Regions from separate parts of the Halalkalibacter flavus genome, predicted to be linked through region 1. Evidence: riboswitches for the same ligand, from Rfam matches in the RefSeq annotation. Region 1 holds a riboswitch; each other region holds the start of a gene.
The links. Region 1 has a riboswitch for glycine ahead of SAY88_RS20285 (lipoyl synthase). Riboswitches for the same ligand answer to the same signal wherever they lie in the genome.
Positions count from the first base shown of each region.

Region 2: it holds a riboswitch for glycine, as region 1 does, so the genes downstream of both, gcvT (glycine cleavage system aminomethyltransferase GcvT) here and SAY88_RS20285 (lipoyl synthase) in region 1, are expected to answer to the same signal.
Region 3: it holds a riboswitch for glycine, as region 1 does, so the genes downstream of both, SAY88_RS10835 (alanine/glycine:cation symporter family protein) here and SAY88_RS20285 (lipoyl synthase) in region 1, are expected to answer to the same signal.
Region 4: it holds a riboswitch for glycine, as region 1 does, so the genes downstream of both, glyA (serine hydroxymethyltransferase) here and SAY88_RS20285 (lipoyl synthase) in region 1, are expected to answer to the same signal.

Region 1 covers NZ_JAWRVK010000042.1:6,832-12,973, reverse strand. Annotated here, with positions in the region: gene SAY88_RS20295 (sulfite reductase subunit alpha) at 50-1,222, opposite strand; gene SAY88_RS20290 (iron-sulfur cluster biosynthesis family protein) at 1,611-1,916, opposite strand; partial or broken gene SAY88_RS20285 (lipoyl synthase) at 1,956-2,186, opposite strand; glycine riboswitch at 2,322-2,428, opposite strand; gene trxB (thioredoxin-disulfide reductase) at 3,059-3,997, opposite strand; gene trxA (thioredoxin) at 4,044-4,361, opposite strand; gene SAY88_RS20270 (peroxiredoxin) at 4,491-5,033, opposite strand; gene SAY88_RS20265 (GNAT family N-acetyltransferase) at 5,250-5,921, opposite strand; gene SAY88_RS20260 (GNAT family N-acetyltransferase) at 5,948-6,142, opposite strand, start outside.
Region 2 covers NZ_JAWRVK010000018.1:83,857-89,998, forward strand. Annotated here, with positions in the region: gene SAY88_RS13480 (rhodanese-like domain-containing protein) at 1-36, shown strand, start outside; gene gcvPB (aminomethyl-transferring glycine dehydrogenase subunit GcvPB) at 328-1,791, opposite strand; gene gcvPA (aminomethyl-transferring glycine dehydrogenase subunit GcvPA) at 1,788-3,131, opposite strand; gene gcvT (glycine cleavage system aminomethyltransferase GcvT) at 3,146-4,240, opposite strand; glycine riboswitch at 4,396-4,502, opposite strand; gene SAY88_RS13500 (DEAD/DEAH box helicase) at 4,734-6,142, shown strand, end outside.
Region 3 covers NZ_JAWRVK010000013.1:94,139-100,280, forward strand. Annotated here, with positions in the region: gene lpdA (dihydrolipoyl dehydrogenase) at 1-387, shown strand, start outside; gene purU (formyltetrahydrofolate deformylase) at 478-1,347, shown strand; gene SAY88_RS10835 (alanine/glycine:cation symporter family protein) at 1,758-3,182, opposite strand; glycine riboswitch at 3,474-3,532, opposite strand; glycine riboswitch at 3,535-3,635, opposite strand; gene SAY88_RS10840 (iron chelate uptake ABC transporter family permease subunit) at 3,764-4,135, shown strand; gene SAY88_RS10845 (hypothetical protein) at 4,283-4,417, shown strand; partial or broken gene SAY88_RS10850 (ATP-binding protein) at 5,109-5,622, opposite strand; gene SAY88_RS10855 (DUF3055 domain-containing protein) at 5,711-6,010, shown strand.
Region 4 covers NZ_JAWRVK010000013.1:80,323-86,464, reverse strand. Annotated here, with positions in the region: gene gcvT (glycine cleavage system aminomethyltransferase GcvT) at 1-186, opposite strand, end outside; gene sdaAA (L-serine ammonia-lyase, iron-sulfur-dependent, subunit alpha) at 218-1,099, opposite strand; gene SAY88_RS10780 (serine dehydratase beta chain) at 1,099-1,620, opposite strand; gene glyA (serine hydroxymethyltransferase) at 1,638-2,888, opposite strand; glycine riboswitch at 3,166-3,267, opposite strand; gene SAY88_RS10770 (amidohydrolase) at 3,387-4,601, opposite strand; gene SAY88_RS10765 (small-conductance mechanosensitive channel) at 4,716-5,420, opposite strand; gene SAY88_RS10760 (DUF5058 family protein) at 5,438-6,142, opposite strand, start outside.

The sequences.
Region 1 (6,142 bases):
GGTTACTTTTTGAAAAACAATATAACTGTATACTTAAAACGCTTTGTTTTTAATACACATCACGTTGATAACGCCCTTGCTTCTGCATATGTTTAAGATACGCTTCAGCTGCATCGCGGGCCATCGCGCCTTCTTTTTCAATAACAGTAATAAGCGCTTCGTTAACGTCTTTCGCCATATGTTTCTTATCCCCACAAACGTAGAAATACGCTCCTTTTTCAATCCATTCAAACAATTCTTTGCTATGTTCGAGCATTTTATGTTGCACATAAATTTTTTGAGACGTATCACGGGAGAAGGTAGTATCAAGTCTTGTCAATACCCCATCTTGTTGATATTTTTCCAACTCACTTTGATAAAGGAAATCTGACGCTGCATGCTGGTCTCCAAAAAATAGCCATGACCGGCCAGTAGCTTTATTCACTGCTCGTTCCTGGATAAAAGAACGGAATGGTGCAATGCCTGTCCCAGGCCCAACCATAATAATATCTTTATCTTGAGACTCTGGCAAATAGAAGTGTTTATTTGCTTGAACAAAGACTGGAAGCGTATCTCCTTCTTGAACACGTTCTGCACATAAAACAGAACAAACGCCTTTTCGATCACGTCCGTGCGCCGTGTAGCGTACAGCACCGATGGTTAGATGAACTTCATCTGGATTAGCAGTAATACTGCTTGCAATAGAATAGAGACGCGGCGTCATTTTTCTTAATAATGAGACGATTTCTTGAGCTGAAGCCTTCCATGGACCAAAATCACGTAACATATCAAGCAGATCACGCCCATAACAATATTCCTTTAGTTGAATTACATTTTCAACCAGCACAAGCTTTTGCAGCTCTTCGTTTTCTGAAAATACAGCTGCCTGTTGTAAAATCTTCTTCGTCAGCAGTGTAATTTCAAAGTAGCTTATTAACGCTTCCTTCAGTAGCAGTGTCTCACCTTGCTTACTAACAGTTACAACCGCTTCTTCATCCCATTCCATTTCCTTAATAAGAGAAGCCACAAGCTCTGGATCATTTGATGGGATAACGCCAAGTGCATCACCTGGGACATAAGAAAGGCCTGACCCTTGTAATGATAACTCAATATGCCTTGTTTCCTTGCTAGAGCCAGCTCTATTTAAATTAATATTTTTTAAAATCTTTGCTTGAAATGGATTGGTCCTTGAAAATGGGAGTTTCTCACTTTTGGCATTTTTAGTATCTAAATTAAGTTTCATAGCTCTTAACCTCCAAAGATAGATATATTGCTTGTATAACAAAAAATAAAATGTATCATCCTAACACTCTAAAACTACTATGTAGCATTTCATAGAGAAACTTAAATAATATAACAAGCATAAAAACAAGCACCATAATGTGATCGAATTTGACTGTACGACTTCTTTACGAAGAAAAAACCATATCTAAAAAATAGCCAACATACCCCACCTAAAATTCGATACGAGCTCTGTTCCTATCAATCTCCTCATCCTCGTAATCTTCGTTTATATTATATTGTCTACCACATAGAACATACTGAATTACTTGTCTTTCTTCTGCTTAGATATCTCTGATATTAGTGTTTCTACCTATACTCATTACTGTATTAAAGATTTTCTTTTTAATTTAATCGTCCCACTGTACACATGCAGTTGAACTTAAGGTTTCTCCAATAAGAAAGCCACGTTCATCTGTATAATCAATTTGGACCTCTTCATCTAAATAACGTTTCGTAAAACGATCCATTCGAATCTGGATCCCCTCGTACTCAATAATCGTATCGTTTCGTCGCGATTCATCAAAAACTAGCGTAAACTTAACAGTCATCCCGCATCCCCCAGCTATATCAGCGTCAATTCGAGGAGATTGTTCGTCCTTGAACACCATTTCTTTTAGCTTTTTCAACGCCACCTCTGTTAACGTAATAACCATCGGATTCTCTCCTTCTCACCAGTGTCCTACCTTTTAATATCACACATTCGCTTTTGCTGCACGGACCTGTTCATCTGCATGGTAGGAAGAGCGAACGAGCGGGCCTGCTTCACAGTGACTAAACCCTTTTAACAATGCAATTTCCTTTAATTCATTAAACTCCTGTGGGCTCTAATATTTTTGTACTTTTAAATGGCGTTTCGTTGGCTGTAGATATTGACCAATTGTTATAATATCAACATCGTTAGCACGAAGGTCATCCATCGTTTCTTGGCTGTACCAACTATAACTTGAAGAAATCTCTTTCTTGCTACTGACTTACTTTTCTATGAAAACTGTTTAAACATTATGCTTCACTACTTTTTTACATACAAAAAAGGACAGAGAAGGGTAGCATAACGTTCTCTACCCTTCTCTGTCCTTTTACCTGAGAGTTTAACTCCATTCTTAATTCAAAGAGTCTTCCCCTTTGGTGGCGTACTACTGTATACGCGCTCTCCAGAGGTGCGTCCCGTTGTGGTTCATTCTACCTGAGAGATTTGTTTCCAAGGGTCTTTTTGGAACTTGCTCCTTCGGTGGCTTGTCGCATTGCACTCTCCCACAACCATCATCCGCCATTATGAAATTATACAGATTGAAACTTTAATTGTTTTTTACTACACATGATTGATCAGAAAAAAATTATCTTCCTACCTGCAGTGAACCTTACTTTCATAGTTTTTAAATCTATATTTCTTTATAGTTTTAATATAAAGACTAGTTGAAGATATTCATATTAATTTGTCAGGTAAACTTACGTGGTTTTTGATAGTACAATAAACTCATATCACTATTAAGTAACTTCTAGACCGTAGATATACTTATACTACTGCTCTACAGAAGACGTCGGATAAGTGTGGAAAAGTAATATTTATCTATTCTACTTGGAATATAATCCATACATATAATGAAAAAGGGAAAGTTCACAAAAGGATGAACTTCCCAAAATGAAGTTAAATTCATATTTTAATTTTCTTGGAATTGCATCTTAGTTTAAATAATCAAAGACTCTAGAAACAACATCCCAAAGTATTGTTCTTTTATGAGCGTAACCTTATTAATAAAATAAGGATTCAACTGGAACTCTCTCAAATACATATAATTTAAAAAGCCTCTAGTATTAATAGATTTTCTAGGTAATGTTGAACTTCTAGTGCTGCAATACATCCATCCCCAGTAGCAGCTACTACCTGCCGGACTGCATTTTGTCTAATATCTCCTATCGCAAAAATTCCAAGGATATTCGTTTTCATTCGATTATCCGTTATGATCCACCCTTCTTCATCCGTAATATTTAGATTTTTCACGAAATCTGAAACAGGGTTCATCCCTATATACTCAAACACACCATCAACCGGAAAACTCTTCTTTTCACCTGTTTTTATATTTTCAATAAGGACATGAGTTACTTTATCCTCTCCTATAATCTCATTGACAACAGTATCATATATCACATCAATTTTATCATTATTAAGCATCCGCTCCACTAAAATAGGCTGAGCTCTGAATTGGTCCCGGCGATGAAGGACGGTTACTTTCTTAGCAAACTTAGTTAAAAAAACCGATTCTTCTACGGCAGAATCTCCCCCACCTATAACAACTAGTTCTTTTCCCCTAAAAAAGGCTCCATCGCAAACGGCACACCATGATACACCTCGACCTGAAAATTCTTCTTCTCCAGGAACGCCCAACTTTTTATATTTAGTACCTGTAGCAATAATGACAGATTTAGTCTGATAAGTTTTATTCCCTGCATATACTACTTTAATATTGCCCTCGTTTACAATGTCTTCTACATTTGCTTGTTCATACCTGGCACCAAAGCGTAAAGAGTGCTCAAACATCTTTTGCGCTAAATCTGGTCCAGATATATGTGAATAGCTAGGGAAATTCTCTATCTCTTCCGTATTTTGAAGTTGTCCACCTGGCACTCCACGATCTAAAATTAACGTTTTAAGATTGGCCCTTGAGGTATAAACAGCGGCTGTCATACCACCAGGACCTGCACCAATAATAATGACATCGTAAATGCTATAGCTCATATACAACACCTCTTCTTTCCAAGTAAACAGGATCTGTTAATACTCCTTAAAGATATTGAGAAATTAAGCCCTTTAATTTCTCCTCTGGAGAAAACCCTAAACTCTGTTTAGCCACTGAACCATTTTTAAAAATTAAAGTAGTAGGAACACTCATAATATTAAATTTTTCTGCTAATTCACTGTTTTCATCAATATTGACATCTCCAAATGTCACATTCTCTATAGTAAGGGATAAACTATCCAATACTGGGGCAATCATTTTACACGGACCACACCATGGCGCGCCAAATTTAATGACCGCTACCTCATTAGAATTTGTAATTTCTTCAAAATTAGCTTTATTAACTGCTACTACATTCGACATTGAAATTTCCCCCTTTATGAGCCATTCTTTCATTTTTTCACTTATACTCCTCATTCGTCATGCTAAGGAGTCTAAACATTCAGATTTATGATTCTATATAGCTATAAAATAAGTAAACCCCATAATTATTTACAATGTTTTTTGGCCTGGTTTCCAGTTAGCTGGACATAATCCCCCTGTCTGAAGTGCCTGAAGCACTCGAAGTGTTTCATTCACATCACGCCCAATATTATTGTGGAATACAACTTGGTACATTAAGTCACCTTCAGGGTTAATAATGAACAATCCCCTAAGTGCAATGCCTTCGTCTTCAATAAGTACGCCGTATTCCCGGGAGACAACATGGTTGGTATCAGCAGCTAAAGGATAGTGCAACTCTCCTAGACCATTATCTAGACGATCAGTATTAATCCATGCAAGATGCGTATGTATGGTATCTGTAGAAACTCCGATTACCTCTGCATCTAAATCTTGAAACTCCTCATAACGTTCAGACATTGCGGTGATTTCAGTTGGACAAACAAAAGTAAAATCCATCGGATAAAAGAATAGTACGGTCCATTTACCGTTCTTCATATTTTCTTCTAAACTTACTTTCTTAAATTCCTTATTGGGCATAACTGCATCCATTTCAAAGCGCGGTGCTTGTTTACCTACCATACGTTCTACCATTTTATTCATCCCCTTATTTAATTTTTTATGTTATTAACATGTTAATATATTAATCAATCAAGCCCTTTGTTTCCTTAAACAAGCCATATACTCAATATGATCTTAATTGATGTATGTTACAGTCTAATTATCCATATAAAGATGACCTCTTTGGATATAGAAAAGTGTTGAAGTATCAAGTTGGAATTATATAAAAATGTTATATGAATTTATAAACTAAATTGGCAATAATGTTACCGCTTCTTCTGCTTCCAAGTTCTCAATCATTTCATGCCAAGACTTTGGCTTATTTGACAAGACCGAATAATAACGTTTCAAAAATTTCACAATTAGTTCTGTTTTCACTTCAGTGCTGCTGGATTCCATTGGAAGAAAACAAAGATCAAGTCCTGTTACGGCCTCTCCATCATTGTGCCAGGATGGATGGACATAAGGAAAATTTAGACGCTTATAACCAAGATGGGACAGTACCTCCCGGCGAACATATGGATCCATAGATTTCACTGCGCCAAATTCATGATATTCTACCCGATAAGGATCATAAATTTCGGCGAACATCCCGAAAAGCTGCTTTCCACTCGCTACGGCTAAGGCGTTTAAGTCCTCGAACCTCTTTTGGGCTAAAAACGGACCAATGCCGAGCCCGTCGCGGCCAATGATTGTAAAGTCTGTCATCGCAACATTAAAATCCTCATAATAGCGATACTCCGTCGCCCCTACTACCTCCCCTTCAAGATCAGCAACAAAGACACGGATTCCTGGATCTTCGAGAGGTTCTTTCCAAAGGTCGAATTCCAATACTTCTTCTGGAGGAAATATGTCTTGCATTAATTGATGCATTTGTTTGAATAAAGGATCTCGTATACTCTCAATTCTTCGATATTCCATTTTCGTCCTTCTCCTTGTTTCAATATTCATGTGTAGAAAGGGTTTTTCCATTCCATGAGCGCTCCATAATTGGAAGACTCTGTATCCTCCAAATAGTTATCTACTATTTTAATAGGAGTACGGCCGCAGCGAAGTAAAAAGGTGATGACAGGATCTTTTAGTTCCCCTTTTACGACTGCCTCAAGGTATTGTACCGGCGTCATCTCCTTTGCTTTTTTATG
Region 2 (6,142 bases), on a different contig from region 1:
TTTAAAAAGTGGTCAGGAAAAATTAAGAAAAAGTAAGCTTTTAAGAGATGCTACCATGATTTGGTGCATCTCCTTTTTTATTCCTGATTTTTCTCGAAAATACGCCCTGCTAAGCTAAACTTGTTTTCTCATTAAAATGGGCTGTCCCAAAAGGTATGATTTTGACCTTTTGGGACAGCCCCGAAGCAATGAGCGGAGTCGCTACATTTTTTTAAGCCTTGAGAGGAGTGGGTTTCTCCTCTCAAGGCGCGTAGCGAACGGAGCCATTGCTGCCTCTGTTATCGGCTTTTGAGACAACCCCTTTTCGTGTGGAGCGCTTTATTACACTTATGCTTTTTCATATTTTAAAATTGGCTTTCTTGCTGCTGTTGTTTCATCTAACCTTGAAATAACAGTTGTATGCGGTGCCTCTTGGACGATCTCTGGATTTTCTTCTGCTTCACGCGCAATTTGAATCATCGCATTAATGAATTCATCTAACGTCTCTTTTGATTCGGTTTCCGTTGGCTCAATCATCATACATTCCTCAACATTTAATGGGAAGTAGATCGTTGGCGGATGGTACCCAAAATCTAAAAGGCGTTTGGCAATGTCTAATGTACGTACACCTAGTTTCTTTTGACGACGACCTGAAATAACAAATTCATGCTTACAATGTTGCGTGTAAGGGAGGTCAAAATAAGGCTCTAGTCTGCGCATCATATAGTTTGCATTTAAAACGGCATATTCAGAAACTTTACGTAAGCCATCAGGACCCATCGTACGGATATACGTGTATGCACGAACGTTAATACCATAGTTACCGTAATATGGTTTCACACGGCCAATCGATTCCGGACGATTATAATCAAAATCAAACAAACCATCTTCACGCTTAACAATGACTGGTTTTGGCAAATAAGGAATTAAATCCTTCTTTACTCCTACTGGACCTGATCCTGGACCACCACCACCGTGAGGACCTGTAAATGTTTTATGCAAGTTCAAGTGAACCACATCAAACCCCATATCTCCAGGTCTTGCAATTCCTAAGATGGCATTGGAGTTAGCTCCATCGTAATAAAGTTTCCCACCAGCTTCATGAATAATTTGAGCCATCTCTACGATGTATGATTCAAACAAACCAAGCGTATTTGGATTTGTTAGCATGAGTGCTGCTGTATCCTCACCAACAACTTCACGTAAATGGTCTAAATCAACTAAGCCATTGTCATCCGTTCGTACCGTAACTGACGCAAAACCAGCGACTGTTGCCGATGCAGGATTCGTTCCATGTGCAGAGTCAGGCACAATAACTTTTGTACGTTGGAAGTCTCCGTTTGTTTCATGGAAAGCGCGGATCATCATGAGCCCAGTCCACTCACCATGAGCACCTGCTGCTGGTTGAAGTGTTACTTCATCCATCCCTGTAATTTCAGCTAATGATGTTTGAAGCTCATATAGTAATTCCATTGCACCTTGGACTTGTTCTACTGGTTGATATGGGTGAATATGAGCTAATCCTTCAAAACGTGCGACATCCTCGTTAATTTTTGGATTGTATTTCATCGTACAAGAACCAAGTGGATAAAACCCTGAATCTACACCATGATTACGTTTTGATAATGCTGTGTAATGACGCATGATCTCAAGCTCTGAAACTTCTGGCAATTCAGGTTCTGATTCACGTAAAAACTCACTTGGAATTAACTCATTAATTGATTGTTCACAAATATCTAATGTTGGTAAGCTATGTCCAACTCTCCCTGGCTTGCTGCGTTCAAAAATTAATGGCTGATCTTTTGTTATCATAGTAATGCCCCCAATTCCTTGGCAAAAGTATCAATTTCTTCTTTTGTTCGTACTTCGGTCACAGCTACTAACATTTGGCCCTGTAGCGAGTTATCATCACGTCCGAGGTCATACCCTCCAATAAATCCTTTGGAAAGTAAAAGCTCATTAACTTCTGAAACTGGTCTCTTCACATTAATGACAAACTCATTAAATGTAGGTTGTTCTGAAACCATTTCTACTCCATGAGCCTTCAACTGCTTTTTCATATAAGCAGCTTTTTGTACATTTTGATACGCCATTTCCTTTACGCCTTTTTTGCCAATCGCACTCATTGCAACGGACGCTGCTAGTGCATTTAGCGCTTGGTTCGAACAAATATTAGAAGTAGCTTTCTCACGTCTAATATGCTGCTCACGTGCTTGCAACGTCAAAACAAATCCACGTTGACCATGTTCATCCGTTGTTTGCCCAACTAGACGACCAGGGACTTTACGCATTAATTTCTTCGTGGTTGCAAAATAGCCACAATGCGGACCGCCAAATTGTGTTGCAATTCCAAATGGCTGCGCGTCACCAACGACGATATCTGCTCCAAATTCACCAGGCGGTTTTAGCAATCCTAAAGCAAGTGGGTTGCTAGACACTACAAACATTGCTTTCTTGCTATGCGTAATCTCTTCTAACTTAGCTAAAGGCTCAAGGTTGCCATAAAAGTTCGGATGTTGAACAACAACACAAGCTGTGTCATCCCCGTATACTTCTTGTAACTGTTTCAAATCTGTCACACCATTAACCGTATCGATTTCTATCACGTTTAAACGCTGCCCCGTTGCATTAGTCTGCAGGACGGCACGAGCTTCCGGATGAACAGCTTTAGAAACTAGAATCGTCTTCTTTTTTGTCTGTCCGGCACTTAGCATCGCAGCTTCTGCTAAAGCCGTTTGGCCGTCATACATAGACGAGTTCGCTAAATCCATTCCTGTAAGCTCACAAATCATCGTTTGAAACTCAAAGATCGCTTGAAGCTCTCCTTGTGAAATTTCTGGTTGGTATGGTGTGTAAGCCGTATAAAATTCAGAACGAGAAATGACGTGATCAACAATTGATGGGATGTAATGTTCATATACGCCCGCCCCTAGGAAAGAAGGGGTTTGTTTAAGTGACACATTTTTCGCTGCTAATTCTCGAAAATATGAGATGAGCTCTGGCTCTTTTAAAGCTTCTTTGACATTCATTTCTCCTTTAAAGCGAATTTCACTTGGAATATCAGAAAACAATTCCTCAATTGACTGTACACCGATTGTTTCAAGCATTTCTTTTTGATCTGCATCTGTCATCGGTAAATAACGGTGATTCATGTATGTTCCTCCTCTTACTTCTTATAAAATGGCGTTGATACGACTTGTGCTTTAAGACGCTTTTTACGAACTTGAACTTCTACTTTTGTTCCAAGTGCAGTAACATCTATATCTAGAACGGCAAGGCCGACATTTTTCTTTAATGTAGGAGACTGAGTTCCTGTCGTGACAAAGCCTACTAATTTATCACCAACAAACACTTCATACCCTGTACGAGGGATACCTTTGTCAATCATTTCAAGGCCGACAAGCTTTCTTTTCAGCCCTTCTTCTTTCTGTTTCTTCAACGCTTCTTTCCCAATAAAGTCTGCTTCTTTATTTACTTTTACGGCAAAACCAATTCCAGCCTCAAGTGGGGAAATTTCTTTTGTTAATTCTTGCCCGTAAAGAGGCAGCCTTGCTTCAAAGCGTAATGTATCACGTGCTCCTAATCCACAAGGAACAAGGCCTTCCTCTTTACCTGCTTCAAGCAAGCTTTTCCATAGCTTAGCAGCTTGATCTGCAGCACAGTAAAGCTCAAATCCATCTTCGCCTGTGTAACCAGTTCTCGAAACGAGTGCATTGACACCATCTACGTTTACTTGGTCAGCAAACCGGAAGAACCGAATGGAAGATAAATCAAAAGACGTTCTTTTTTGCAAAATTTGTTCTGCTAGAGGTCCTTGAATCGCTAATTGTGCAATGTCACTAGAAACATTTATTGCTGTTACACCCTCAATGATATGTTGCTGCATCCACTCAACGTCTTTTTCAATGTTTGAGGCATTAATTACGAGTAAATAATCGTCTTCTGCCTTTCTATAAATAAGCAAGTCATCAACTGTCCCGCCATCTTCGTAACACATGGCTGTATATTGCGCCTGCCCATCTACAAGTTTAGATACATCATTGGTCATTAATTTTTGTAAATAATCAAGTGCCCGTGGGCCTTTAACTTCTACTTCACCCATATGTGAAACATCAAATAGCCCTGCCTTTGTACGGACTGCTTCATGCTCTTCTTTAATGCTTAAAAACTGAACGGGAAGATCCCATCCCCCAAAATCAATCGTTTTTGCTCCACCTTCTTTATAAAGATGAAATAGTGGTGTTCTCTTTAAATCAGCCATGATCAAACCTCCTCAAGTTAATTCATAAAATGCAAAAAGGACAGAGTTATACACTATTTTGTGTATAACTCTGTCCTGTAACCAGAAAGTTTCCTATATTCTAAAAGAATATAGTGTCTTCGTAGGTGGCTTATCATAAGCACTCTCCAGAGCTGCGTCAAATAAGAGTCTTTTTTGCCTGAGAGATTCGCATTGATAACACATTATCTAATACTTGCTCCTTCGGCGTTGCATAATTCGCAAGCTCTCCCCTTATTCTCATCCGCAAGTCATTTAATTGTTTTCACTCTTACTCATGAAATTCTTATGAGTGGTACATACTACATGTATAAAACCTTTTAAAATTTAGGCAATAGTTTGTAATTCGGATTTATATTAATATCCTACCAAGTTGAATAGGTTTTCGCAACTGTTTATTTACTAAATCAGATTATTTTATAGTTTTTTTATAATTTCATTCGGATATAGCAGTTTGATTGAAAGGGTGATGAAAATGAAGATTGATATACATTTTGATCAGAATTGGAACGACACCTTCAAGGAAAGATTAGGTCAAGATGGACCTTGGTCTAATTGGGAACTTTTTAAACTAGCGTATGAAGCAGAACAACACCAAATCATACCAGAGTTTCATGGTTTACAAGCACCTAAGCACCTTCCTCAGTTAAAGCCATTTCCACACCAAATTGAAGTGGCAAATACAGTTATTGAGCAAATGAATGGCAAAGCAATACTTGCTGATGAAGTAGGGCTTGGAAAAACAATCGAGGCTGGACTCATCTTAAAAGAGTATATGATCCGTGGGTTAGTAAAAAAAGTATTAATTCTCGTTCCAGCTTCTCTTGTTTCCCAATGGGCGATTGAATTAAATACAAAGTTTCATATTCCGGCTGTTGCTCAACGAAAATCATATGTATGGGAGCAATGTGATGTTGTCGTAGCTTCCATTGATACAGCCAAAAGGCAACCACATCATGATATCGTCTTAGAACAGCCATATGATTTAGTCATTATTGATGAAGCTCATAAACTTAAAAATCCAAAAACGAAAAATTATGAGTTCATTAAAAAGCTGAAGAAGAAATTCTGTTTGTTATTAACCGCAACACCAGTCCAAAACAAGCTAGAGGAAATCTTTAATTTGGTTTCATTGCTTAAACCTGGGCATCTTGGAGATATCTCTTCTTTTGAAAAAGAATATCGTTCGAATAAGAGATCACCTAAAAATGAAGAAAAACTAAGAGAGTTAGTCAACAAAGTCATGGTGCGCAATCGCCGTGAGGAAACTGGCATTGAATGGACGAAACGTATCGTTGAAACGGTACCGATTGATTTTAGTGAATCAGAACGCGCCTTTTATGAAGAGATTGAAAAATTAAATGGTGATTCAAGTCATTTTGGCTTGCTGACTTTAAAAAGGGAATTGTGCAGCAGCAGAGAGGCTGCTTTTATGACACTAAAAAACATGGTTGAACGAGCCCATGCCGAAGGACGAAAACTTCCTGGTGCAGAACGCTTATTGAACAAAATTGGTGAGGTAGAAGGCCATGCAAAAGCCGAGAAAGCACTCGAGATCATCAAGAAAATCAATGATAAAGTTATTATTTTCACTGAATATCGTGCAACACAGTTGTATTTACAATGGTTTTTAAAACAAAATGGCATCTCCTCCGTACCATTTAGAGGAGGATTTAAAAGAGGAAAAAAAGATTGGATGCGTCAGCTCTTCCAAAATCATGCCCAAGTATTAATTGCAACTGAAGCAGGTGGCGAAGGAATCAACTTGCAATTTTGCAGTCATATCATTAACTATGATTTGCCATGGAATCCAATGCGTATTGAACAACGAATTGGGCGTATTCATCGCCTTGGTCAACAAGAAGATGTGAGAATTTACAACTT
Region 3 (6,142 bases), on a different contig from region 1:
CCTTCACCGCTTGATTCGGCTCTAGTTCCAAAATGTGTCTACAGTAATCCAGAAGTAGCTAGTGTCGGTTTTACAGAAGAAGAGGCAAAAAAGAAAGGGTATAAAGTGAAAATTGGAAAATTTTCATTTCGGGCAATCGGAAAGGCTCTAGTATTTGGTGAATCAGATGGTTTTGTCAAACTTGTCGTTGAAGAAACGTCAAATAAGCTGTTAGGGGCACATATGGTTGGTCCTCATGTAACCGATATGATTACAGAAATAGGACTTGCTCAAGTATTAGATGCAACATCTATGGATATTGTACATACAATTCATCCCCATCCAACATTAGCTGAAGCGATTAGTGAAGCTGCATTAGCAGCAGACGGTCAGGAAATACATGCTTAGAGAGGGAGCTAAAAAAGTGTTGGAGATAGAACAAAAACTATAACTTTTTAATAGTTTTACATACGGACCCTAAAAGGATGGAGGATAACAATGCTTACAGAAAGAAATATTGATCAGGCTATACTGTTAATTACATGTCCAGAAAAACCGGGTATTATCTCAGTAATATCTAATTTGTTGTTAGAACACAAAGCAAATATTATCCAATTTGACCAACATACAACTGATCCACAATCAGGCATGTTTTTTATGAGGATTGAGTTTGACTTAGAAGACTTTGACTCTTCGTTTAGTTTACTTGAAAAGGACTTACATTTGATGGCAGAAGAATATCCAATGGATTGGATGTTGAGTAGTAAGAAAAAGAAAAAGCGGATGGCCATTTTTGTTTCTAAAGCTGATCATTGCCTGATGGAGCTAATATGGCGTTGGAAATCTAACGAAATTCAAGTAGACATCCCGATGGTTATTAGTAATCATGAGGATTTGAAAGAAGTAATTGAAGGATATGGAATCCCATTTTATCATATCCCAATCTCTTCTGAAACGAAAGAGGTTGCTGAAAAAAAAGCACTAGAGCTGTTGGAAGGGAAAGTAGACTTTATTGTTTTAGCAAGGTATATGCAAATTCTTTCTCCTACTTTTATAGCCCAATATCCCAATCAAATCATAAACATCCATCATTCGTTCTTACCCGCATTTGTTGGAGCAAACCCTTATGCGAGAGCGTTTAACCGAGGGGTGAAATTGATTGGAGCAACTGCACACTATGTAACGAATGATCTTGATGAAGGACCAATTATTCAGCAAGATGTAAAGCGTGTGAATCATCGTTATTCTGTAGAAGGATTAAAGGTTGCCGGACGGCATGTGGAAAGGCTTGTCCTTGCTCAAGCCGTTTCCTGGCATGTTGAAGATAAAGTAATTGTTCATGGTAATAAAACGATTGTATTTACGTGAGTTAGTATTATCATGTCATGCATTAAGAGAAAAGGTTGTTTTTTTATATAACAAAAAATATTATAGCAGCCAACCAATTTTGTGATGGTTATGGCTGTTTTTTCTATACTAATGGAAAAACATCAGGAGAAAAAAGGGGATCAGCGGAGTATAAGATTCCTATCATTTAACGTTTAGAATAGGGCGTATGGCTAAAATAATGGACTCAATGAAAAATGGGTAATTATTAAATCACTATTTACTAAAAGATAAGCCCTAGACAAAACCCTCAATAACTCCTATTGGAGAAATCGAGGGTTAAAAAGTTTATATGAATGAATATTTACTTCATATTTAATTGAACCACGGTATATTAAACAGTACGTAAAGTAATGAAGAGATCGTTTGATTAATCAACTCCTCTTACTCGATTAACTAATTTCTCTTTCCTCAGAACGAGCAACTTTAACATTACCGTAGAAATTAGTGAAGTAATCATTTGTCTCAGCTACGATAACTTTCCAAAGAAGGAGAAGGGCAATTAAGTTTGGAATCATCATTAAGGCATTAGCCATATCAGCAAATGCCCAGACTGTTGTAAGGTTAGCAACTGTCCCAATACCGCAAGCAGCAATATAAACAAGACGATAACCTGCAAGTCCTTTAGAGCCAGCTAAATACTCAAAGCATTTTTCCCCGTATATATACCAACCAACGATTGTTGAGAAGCCAAAAAAGATAACTGAAAATGAAACAATATATTCACCAACTACACCTAGAACAGAAGAAAACGCTGCGCTGGTCAAGGCTCCCCCTTCAAGTGTTGCATCATGAGTTACACCGGAAATTAAGCCGCCAGATGCATCCCAAAACCCTGTAATAAGCAGTGTTAAACCAGTCATTGTACATACAACAATCGTTACGATAAATGTACCGGTCATGGCAACGAGCGCTTGTTTAACAGGATGATCTGCACGTGCGTTCCCAGCGATTAAAGCAGCTGTACCAAGACCTGCTTCGTTTGAAAAAATTCCACGAGCAACCCCGTTACGAATAGCTTCAGTTACAACAACACCTAGGAAACCACCGGCCGCCGCCACAGGGTTAAAGGCATAATAAAAGATTAACTTAAAAGCCGGGATAATCATCTCGTAATTTAATGCAAGAATTATGATTGCTCCCCCTATGTAAAGGAACGCCATAATAGGAACAAAGAAACTAGCAACGGTACTAATACGCTGAATTCCACCGAAAATAATGAAGCTCACAAGGACAACTAAGATCAAGCCGGTTACCCAGTTTACAATACCAAAACTATTGCTTGTTACATCAGCAATGGTATTAGACTGTACACTATTTCCAATACCCAAAGCAGCAAAGGCACCAAATAAGGCAAAGGTAACCGCTAATAGTTTATATTTTTTGCCAAGCCCTCGTTCGATGTAATACATCGGACCACTGGAATATTCGCCACTATCATTTTTCACACGATATTTCACAGCAAGCAGGGCTTCACCATATTTTGTAGCCATACCTAGTAAACCAACAACCCACATCCAAAAGATTGCACCAGGGCCACCAAGTGTGATAGCTGTGGCAACACCAGCAATGTTTCCGTTCCCTATTGTCGCAGCAAGTGCCGTCATAAGAGCTTTAAAATGACTAACATCTCCTTCTGCAGTTGCATCATTACTATCCTCTTTCCCAAACCCGATCTTAAATGCATAGATGAGACGGCGAAATTGCAATCCTTTTAAAACAAAAGTTAAAAATAAGCCTGTCCCAAATAATAAGATGAGACTGGGGGGACCCCACAATACGTTATTGATTTTACTTAGTATTTCCAATATTTCCATACCAACACTCCTAATAGATTAGATTTTGATAGACTGTTAGTCGATTCGATGATGAAGCGCTTACATTTTGAGGGTGGCAAAACAGGATAGGTATGTCCGTTCCATGTGACCCCACAGTCATTTTAAGGATTTCTGTAGCCATTTACATCCAATCAGCTACATGGACCTCAGTAGTAATTGAAAAGAAAAGGCTTGTGAAATTTGATTAATTCTATATAAATCCCCCTTTTTTAGTTATTCCTATTTTTCCCCACAAAAAAAGACAGAGAAAAATAGGGGGTTTCCTATTTTTCTCTGTCCTTTTACCTGAGAGTTTAACTCCTTTGGTGGCTCATGGCTCTCTCCAGAGACGCGTCCTATTGTGGTCCTTTTACCTGAGAGATTGATGTCCACTTTTTGAGGACTTGCTCCTTCGGTGCTAAACGATTGTTTAGTCTCTCCCGCAATATTCATCCGCTTATATGCATTTTATAACATTTTATTCCATTATAAAGATAAAGTCAATTGAATATTCAGAAATTACTAAGGAGTAAATTAATTTCTTTAAGTCTATTTTAAGATATATATAATAACCCAATTTAGTGCTTTTTTTAGCTCGAAGTCTGAGTCTCCAAGAGTTAGAGGATGATATTGCAACCGGATTAGGAAAACATGTTCAGCTGTACCGGTTTCTTTTGCTTCTTTTTAGTGTGTTGTTGGCAGGTTTCGCTGTGTCTATCGCTGGGACAATCGGTTTTGTTGGTCTCATCGACCCTTATATTGCTAGGAAACTAGTAGGACGCCCTTTTGGTAGTTTGATTCTCGTTTCCTCTTTAATAGGTAGTGCTCTAGTATTTAGTGCTCACCTGGTCGTCCGGACGGTTTTTTATCCATTAGACATTCCGGCTGGGATTTTTACTACGGGGATCGAAGCGTCGTTCTTTATTTTTTTAAAGAATCGAAATCAATTTTAAAAAGGGAGAGCATGAGAAGAAGAGGAAATTCTTGAAAGAGCAAAGAAAAATTAATAAAAGATCAAGAACGAGCAAAAATCTTAGGAGATAAAGAGCTAGTGAAAAAATATATTGACCAACAACTTTCAAACTAAATGGAGGTTTGTTATGGAGGTTGTAATTCTAGATGATTGGGAAGGAAACGTTACTAACAGCCAAGCTATTCAACAATTAAATTTTCATAAACTATATTCGGAAAATTTAAAATATAAGAAATCGATAGGAAAAGAAAGAAATAGTTAGAAAAACATATAAATCTACAAATTATTTAACTATTTCGAATGTTCACTATATTTAGGTTATCATTTATAATAATACAAGATACACAGAAGGGAGGTAATAGATAGCTATATTTTAGGAGACGTAATTGAACCATGAAGAAAAAGAGAGTTACCAGTAAATCAGTTAAATGTAATGTGTACAGAATTGTACATGGGACAAGCTTAAAAGATTGAATGAATTTTCAATGAAATCAGTTAGGCGAATTAAGCGACTTTTCTAATTAGGATGAATAAGGTCGCTTCATATCCTCTTTCAAGGGAGTGAAATGGAAATGGAAACTAATTCTTGGTATTGCCATGACTGTTTTCGGTACTTTGAACAAGGTGAAAGTGTTGTCTGTATCTCTGAGATGAAATCTGTTTTTTGTAAAAAATGTGGAAATGACTTTCCTGCAGAATGGAGTAAAAAATCAAAATTCGAACATGTAGGAGGAGACTCCACTGAAAGAGCTATAAAGTGCTAGTTATGAGAAACATCCTATTTTTTCTTATAAAAACGAAAAGGTGTAAAATGAATGAAAAAATGAAAAACAATTATTTTATTACTCTTAAAAAAACTCCTTAAGGGACAAGGAATTTAGACTATATGGATAAGTCTCTATAGCTTTTCTACTCACTTGCTTCAGCATAGGAAAATGAACAAACGGGTTGATTTAAAAATCTCTATTTTGAGAAGTATAGAAAGGGAGAATGACATCAACAGTTGTTCGTTTATCTACTTCACTATTAATCACTATCTTTCCTTGATGTGTTTCACCAATTTTATAACAGATCATTAATCCTAAGACGATCTCTTTGTCTTGTATACTATAAAAAGGTTCTCCTATATATGGTATACGTTCCATTCGAATCCCCTATCCATCTCCTTGACCGATAAAAACGAATGCATACGTGCGGATAATCACTGTTATCGATTTGAATCAAAATTTCTTCTTCCGTTGGCATCGCTTCAATCGCAACCTGTGGCTACTTTATAAATTCATTTGTAATACTCTCTATTTACTCGGTCTCTGATCACATCAAATCTGTATAACCCTGTTTATTCTCATTTTCCATTGATTTTAGTAATTGTGTAAATCCTTTACTGGTCGTTAAAGGATTTCGAATTTTATGAGCGATTACAGTACCTATTTGCCTTACAACACAAAGCTTCTCCAATTTTCCTAATCCTTTTTTTAGTTTTCTGCTTGAGTGGATCTCACCTGCTACTTAGTCGGAAACTTCATACAGAAGTAATAAATAAGGAGGGGTTAGTATGGAACTATTTGAAAAATTATACGATGAGCAAAAAAAAGCTAATGTAAGGTTTTTTGGTTTTACAACGGATCATTTTCGATATGATTTCGGGATAGTTTATACCGATATGTTTTTTGGAAAACCACTTGTCATATGCATGCAAACAGGTAGATCAGCTTTGTTGGATTCAAGTGATATTAAGAATATTGAGTATTTAAAGACGGTATTTCGTATTAGTTCGCTTAAAGAAGCAGAGGATTTATCAATGTTTCTTGAACATCCCATTTCTACCTCATTTTATATTGAACAGTATAGTTGATTGTTTTTTATAGTTCCTTAAATGAAGAATCGACATGGGGTAAACCCTAAAGCATTCATATAAATACAGGGTTATTCTTTTAGTCGCCCTTTGCCAGCCGAATCGTATCAATTCTGATTAAAGTAAGACCTA
Region 4 (6,142 bases), on a different contig from region 1:
AGCATCTTTCCCTTCAACGAGTACTTCACCCATATGAGAGACATCAAAAAGCCCTGCTTTCTTCCGAACCGTCTCATGTTCTTCTAAAATACTTGAAAACTGTACCGGAAGTGCCCAACCTCCAAAATCAATAACTTTTGCACCATACTTTTCATATGATTCAAAGAGTGGTGTACGGAGTAACATCGTTTCCTTACTCAATTTAATACCCCCAAGATTAAGATTTCTTACTAAATAGACGTTCTTTGACCTTTTTACCTGTTTCTGTCATCGCTAAGCCCCCAAGTGAAGTTTCCTTGAGTACCCGCGGCATATCTTTTCCGACTTTATACATTGCTTCAATCACTTCATCACAGGGAATGCGACTTTCAACACCTGCAAGTGATAAGTCCGCTGCTGAAAATGCGATTGATGTCCCAATTACATTTCGCTTAATACAAGGTACTTCAACAAGTCCTGCAACCGGATCACAAACTAAGCCAAGAAGCGACTTCATTGCAATGGCCGTTGCATTTACCGCTTGCTTTGGTGTACCGCCTTTTAATTCGACAATCGTTCCGGCAGCCATTGCTGTTGCAGAGCCAACCTCCGCCTGACATCCGCCTGCTGCCCCCGAAATAAAAGCACGATTGGCAATGATATAACCAAGTGCACTTGCTGTAAATAACCCCATGACTAAATCCTTGTAGGAGGTGCCATCATTTTTGTGAAGAGAGAACAACACTCCAGGTAAAATACCAGCTGCTCCGGCAGTTGGAGTGGCTACGATAACCCCCATCCTTGCATTGCTCTCAGATGTAGCAAGAGAAAAGGTCATCGCATCACTGATATAATTTCCCGATAACGATTTACCCCGTCTTACATAATCACCCATTTTCATTGCATCCCCTCCCGAAATACCACTCGGTGCAGGTGAGGGATCATTTTTTCCACTATCCACAGCTTCTTTCATTTTAATTAACCGTTCTTCCATCATCTTGATAATTGTTTCTTTATCTCTTCCAGACTTTCTCTCTTCCATCATTAGCATGACTTGGCTAATCGGCTTCTTTTCACGTGTACAGATTTCAATAAGCTCGCTCATTGACTGGATTTCCATCATATAACACCCTTTAGTACTGTCTCTTTCTTCATATCTTGATGATGGCGTGCTACAAGTGTTGATATTTCATCACTTGTACTCAAGCGAATATCTAGTAATTCATCATTAATCATAAAGATTTTTGATAAACCACCCCCTAGAGATGCTCCACCTACTTTCACCTCTATCCCCGCACGTTTCGCTGTTACGATTGTTGTATTTGGATGATCAAAATAAGGGCAGCTATCTTCAAGCTGGAATTTGTAGTTTAGTCCATATTCATAAGTCATCTTGATTGCATGTTTAATCCTAGAATCATCCGTATCCATCCCAAGCAAACCACCAAGAATCGCTTTATCTGTACCATGGCCTTGATGTGTTTCTGTAAAGGAACCGTAAAAAGTAATCTCTGCTTTTTCAGGACATCCACCTACAAGCTCGTGAACAAACTTGCCGATTGATACGACACCTGCTGTATGTGAACTTGAAGGTCCAACCATAATTGGACCAATAATATCAAAGCAACTTTGAAATTCCATAAGTGATTTCTCCTTTCTTACACAGTAATTTGCTGTTGAAATAACGGATAGGCACCACAAATGGCTTTTGTTGTTTCCTTTGCCTTTTTTAAAACAGTTATATCCCCTTTACTTTTCAAAACATCTGCGATTACTTTGGCGATTTTCTCCATTTCATCCTTTTTCATCCCCCGAGTTGTTAATGCTGCAGTCCCCATACGGATTCCACTTGTAACAAATGGGCTTTGAGGATCATATGGGATCGTATTCTTATTAGCCGTAATACCAGCCTCTTCAAGTAACTTCTCCGCTTCCTTTCCTGTTAAGTCCCATGGCCTGACATCTAGTAGTACAATATGATTCTCTGTACCTCCAGAAACAAGGGCTGCTCCTTCTTTCTTTAATGCTTCACCAAGTGTTTCAGCATTATCGATGACTTGTTTGGCATATTCTTTAAAACTTGGCTGTAATGCTTCTTTGAAAGCAACCGCCTTAGCTGCAATAATATGCATCAGTGGCCCGCCTTGAATTCCCGGGAAGACAGCTTTATTAATCTTTTTAATGATTTCTTCGTCATTTGTTAAAATGATACCGCCACGAGGTCCGCGTAATGTTTTATGTGTAGTACTTGTAACAACGTCAGCATAAGGGACTGGTGATGGATGTAATCCTGCTGCAACAAGGCCAGCAATATGTGCCATATCCACCATTAAAATCGCACCAACTTGAGTTGCAATTTCTTTAAATTTGGCAAAATCAATCTTTCTTGGATATGCACTTGTACCTGCAATAATTAATTTTGGTTTTTCTTTTTTCGCTATAACTTCTAGCTCATCATAATCAATCAAATGAGTATCTTCTCTCACCCCATACGACACAACATCAAACCACTTTCCTGACATACTTACTGGGCTTCCATGAGTTAGATGCCCACCGTGTGATAAATTCATTCCCATTACTTTATCACCTGGATTAAGCAAAGCAAAAAATACAGCTGTATTTGCCTGTGCCCCTGAGTGAGGTTGCACGTTTGCAAATTGAGCACCGAATAATTTGGTTAATCGTGCAATTGCTGCTTGTTCCGCTTCATCAACGTATTCACAACCACCATAATAACGTTTCCCTGGATAACCTTCCGCATATTTATTTGTCATCACACTTCCCATTGCTTCTAGTACGTCTGGGCTTACAAAGTTTTCAGATGCAATTAACTCCAATGTACTGTGTTGACGCTTTTTTTCATTTTCAATTGCTTCAAAAATGAATGAATCGTTATGTTTTAAACTCATTCATACCCCTCCTAAAGTTGTTTTTGGATATCTGACTTATAAACTTGCTGCTCCTTTATTAAGGGAGCTGATCCGCTATCTTTTTTTATCCATGAAAAAAAGGACAAAGAAGGTAGCTGGTTTCTCTACCTTCTCTGTCCTTTTTGCAAACAAAAAAGGACAGAAAAAGATAGCACATATTCTCTACCCTTCTCTGTCCTTTTACCTGAGAGTTTAACTTCATTATTAACGAAGCCTACCCCTTTGGTGGCGTTTTATAACGCGCTCTCCAGAGGTGCGTCCTGTTGTAGTTCATCTACCTGAGAGATTGGTCCCAAGGGTCTTTTTGGAACTTGCTCCTTCGGTGGCACTTGCTTTTACACTCTCCTACAACAATCATCCGCAATATATTCAATTATTAATTAAGTTTAGAATAACGGCTAAATTTATATATGTCAACCACCTTTTTCCATTATTTTCACTATTCTAAAAAGTAGTAACATTATAAAAATATATCATTTAAACTGTTTTTTCTAGTTCAGAATGATGACTTTGTTGAAAATAACTACACACCACTTGTCCAACTGATTTAGCTGCAACTAAAAGTGAGTCTTCATCAATATCAAACTTCGGATGATGATTAAAATAAGCTTTCTCTACTACTTTTGGTTTACAGCCAATGAAAAAGAATGTTCCAGGAATTTTTTCTAGATAGTAAGAAAAATCCTCCGAACCTGAAAACTTAGGAAATTCGATCACTTGCTTTATATCTTGGTCATCCATCTTTTCAATACTTGATTTTACAAACTCAGTAATTTCCGGATGATTATATAAAGGCGGGTAATTATTCGTAAACGTAAAGTCACACGTCACCCCAAATTCAATTTCGATCCCTTTCACAATGCGGTGCATTTCTGTTTCAATGATTTGTCTTGCCTCAACTGACATGTAACGAGCATCGCCTTCCAGTTCAATCCGGTCTTTAATGACATTTCTTGCTCCTTTTCCATCAAATGAGCCAACAGTAATCACCCCAACATCAAATGGATTTAACCTGCGACTTATGATAGTTTGGATGGCGGTTACAAAATGTGCACCAGCCACAATTGGATCGTTTGCCAAATGTGGCGATGATCCATGACCTCCATTTCCTTGAATCCCTAACACAAAACGGCTCATCCCAGCCATTGAATACCCGCTGTTAAAGCCTACGGTCCCAGCAGAATCGACTGGCATTAAATGAGTACCAAAAATATGATCCACATCATCAATAATCCCCGAATCCAAAATACTTTTTGCTCCACCCGGTGGCATTTCTTCGGCATGCTGATGAATAATTTTGATTGTACCTGATAACGATGATTTCAATTGAATGAGACAATCAGCAAGTACCATCAAGTAAGCGGTATGCCCATCATGCCCACACGCATGCATCACACCGTCATTTTTAGATTTAAATGGCACATCAGTCTCTTCTTTAATGGCCAGTGCATCAAAGTCCGCTCTTAAAGCAATCGTATTTCCAGGATTCTCACCTTTGATTGTGACCACAATTCCAAACCCATTCCCTACATTACGTTCAATGTCTACATCTTTTCCTTCATAAAATTCAGCAATAAAATTCGCTGTATTTGCCTCTTCAAATGAAAGTTCAGGGTATTGATGTAAATAACGTCTAATGTTAATCATTTCTTCATTTCGTTCTTCCAACATTGTCATTAATTGTTTTCTCATAGAAAAAGTTTCCCCACCCTTGATTACTAGTTATTTTTTATTAGTTTCAAAATGTTTAATAGGAAAGCTTATGTAAATATGATTATGACTGGTAGTACCTTTCCTCTTAAAACGTTATACAGAAGCTTTTGCTTCATTCCTCTTTTCTAAAAAGAGGCAAATAGTTATAGTCAAAATAATACATAGTAACATTTTCATATAGACAACTAGTGCTGTTAGGTTAATCACAAATCCAATCGCGAGTCCAATAACACCATAAGTGGGCTTTTTCATCGCGAACTGAGCCAATACGCCTCCAAAAATAGCTGGTAAAATAAACGGAAACACTTGTTGGATATGCTCTGGTATTTTTGAAACTAGCACGGCTCCTACAAGAATCATCGGAATAAGAAATACTTTATTTACTAATGATGCAGCACCTATTGCAAGGGTCGCTGTTATTTCACCTTTTTTGGTTCCTGGCTCTGCACCAATCGTATTTTGAGCAGCTGCTGCAGCTGGTAAACACATATTTCCAACATTCCCTGTTAGAAAACCAATATAAGTACCTGATACACCTAAAATGGTGTAATACATGATTGGTTCGAGCACCCAGACAACAGCAATAATTCCTGCATAGGCGAGAAATCCGCTCAATATTACACTCCAACCAGGATGATGCCCTAAGAAAAATGAAAGAACTACCGGCAACGATAACGATAAGATAATCGCAGCCCAAACTGTTAGTCGACCCCAAAAATGGGCTCTTGAATGAAACTGTTCTATTGCTGAACTACTAGTATCGCTAACTGTTGTCTTAATTGTATCTTTCAAACCCATAATTTACCCCCCTGTCATTAGACAAAGATAAAGTAACCCACAACTAAGCTAGTAAGAATCGATAGTCCTAGTGACCATTCACGTATCCAGTTCTTCTTTAGCTTGTCCGCTAATGCAGTTAAACCTAACATTGTAATACTCGCTGTTAGTACAGCTACAATATATTCAAATCCCTTAACCATTTCAGCACTTGCTAAATTCCCGAATGCAGCTACCATTGCAGCTGTTGCAATAATCATCATAAGCTTTTTATTTTTTTCATTTTTATTTATGATTTTCTTTTCAATCTTACTCATTGACTTCGTAGCCAATGCAACAAACACTAACCAGCCTACCCCACCTAAACATAATGTCCAAACAACTGCTGTAAATGCTTGGGTATTAAAGCTCGTACTTCCTAATTCAGAACCATAAGCATTTGCACCTAGACTTGCACCAACCGATTCAATCGGAGCAGATCCAATAATTCCAATCCTCATTAACGTCAGGGGCTCCCCCAGAAACGGAATCAAAGATAAAGCAACAATAACAATGGCGAATGAAGGACCAATTGCTGAAATGGCTCCCGTTTTTATTGCGCTATTAAGCTCACCTTTTGTCATACCAATTTCTTTACCTGCATCCTTTGCTAACAGAATAAACTTAACCGCTTGAAAAATGACCACAGCTAAAATCAAGAGTGCAATAACCCAAACTAATAAACCACTAGCTAACCTCATTGC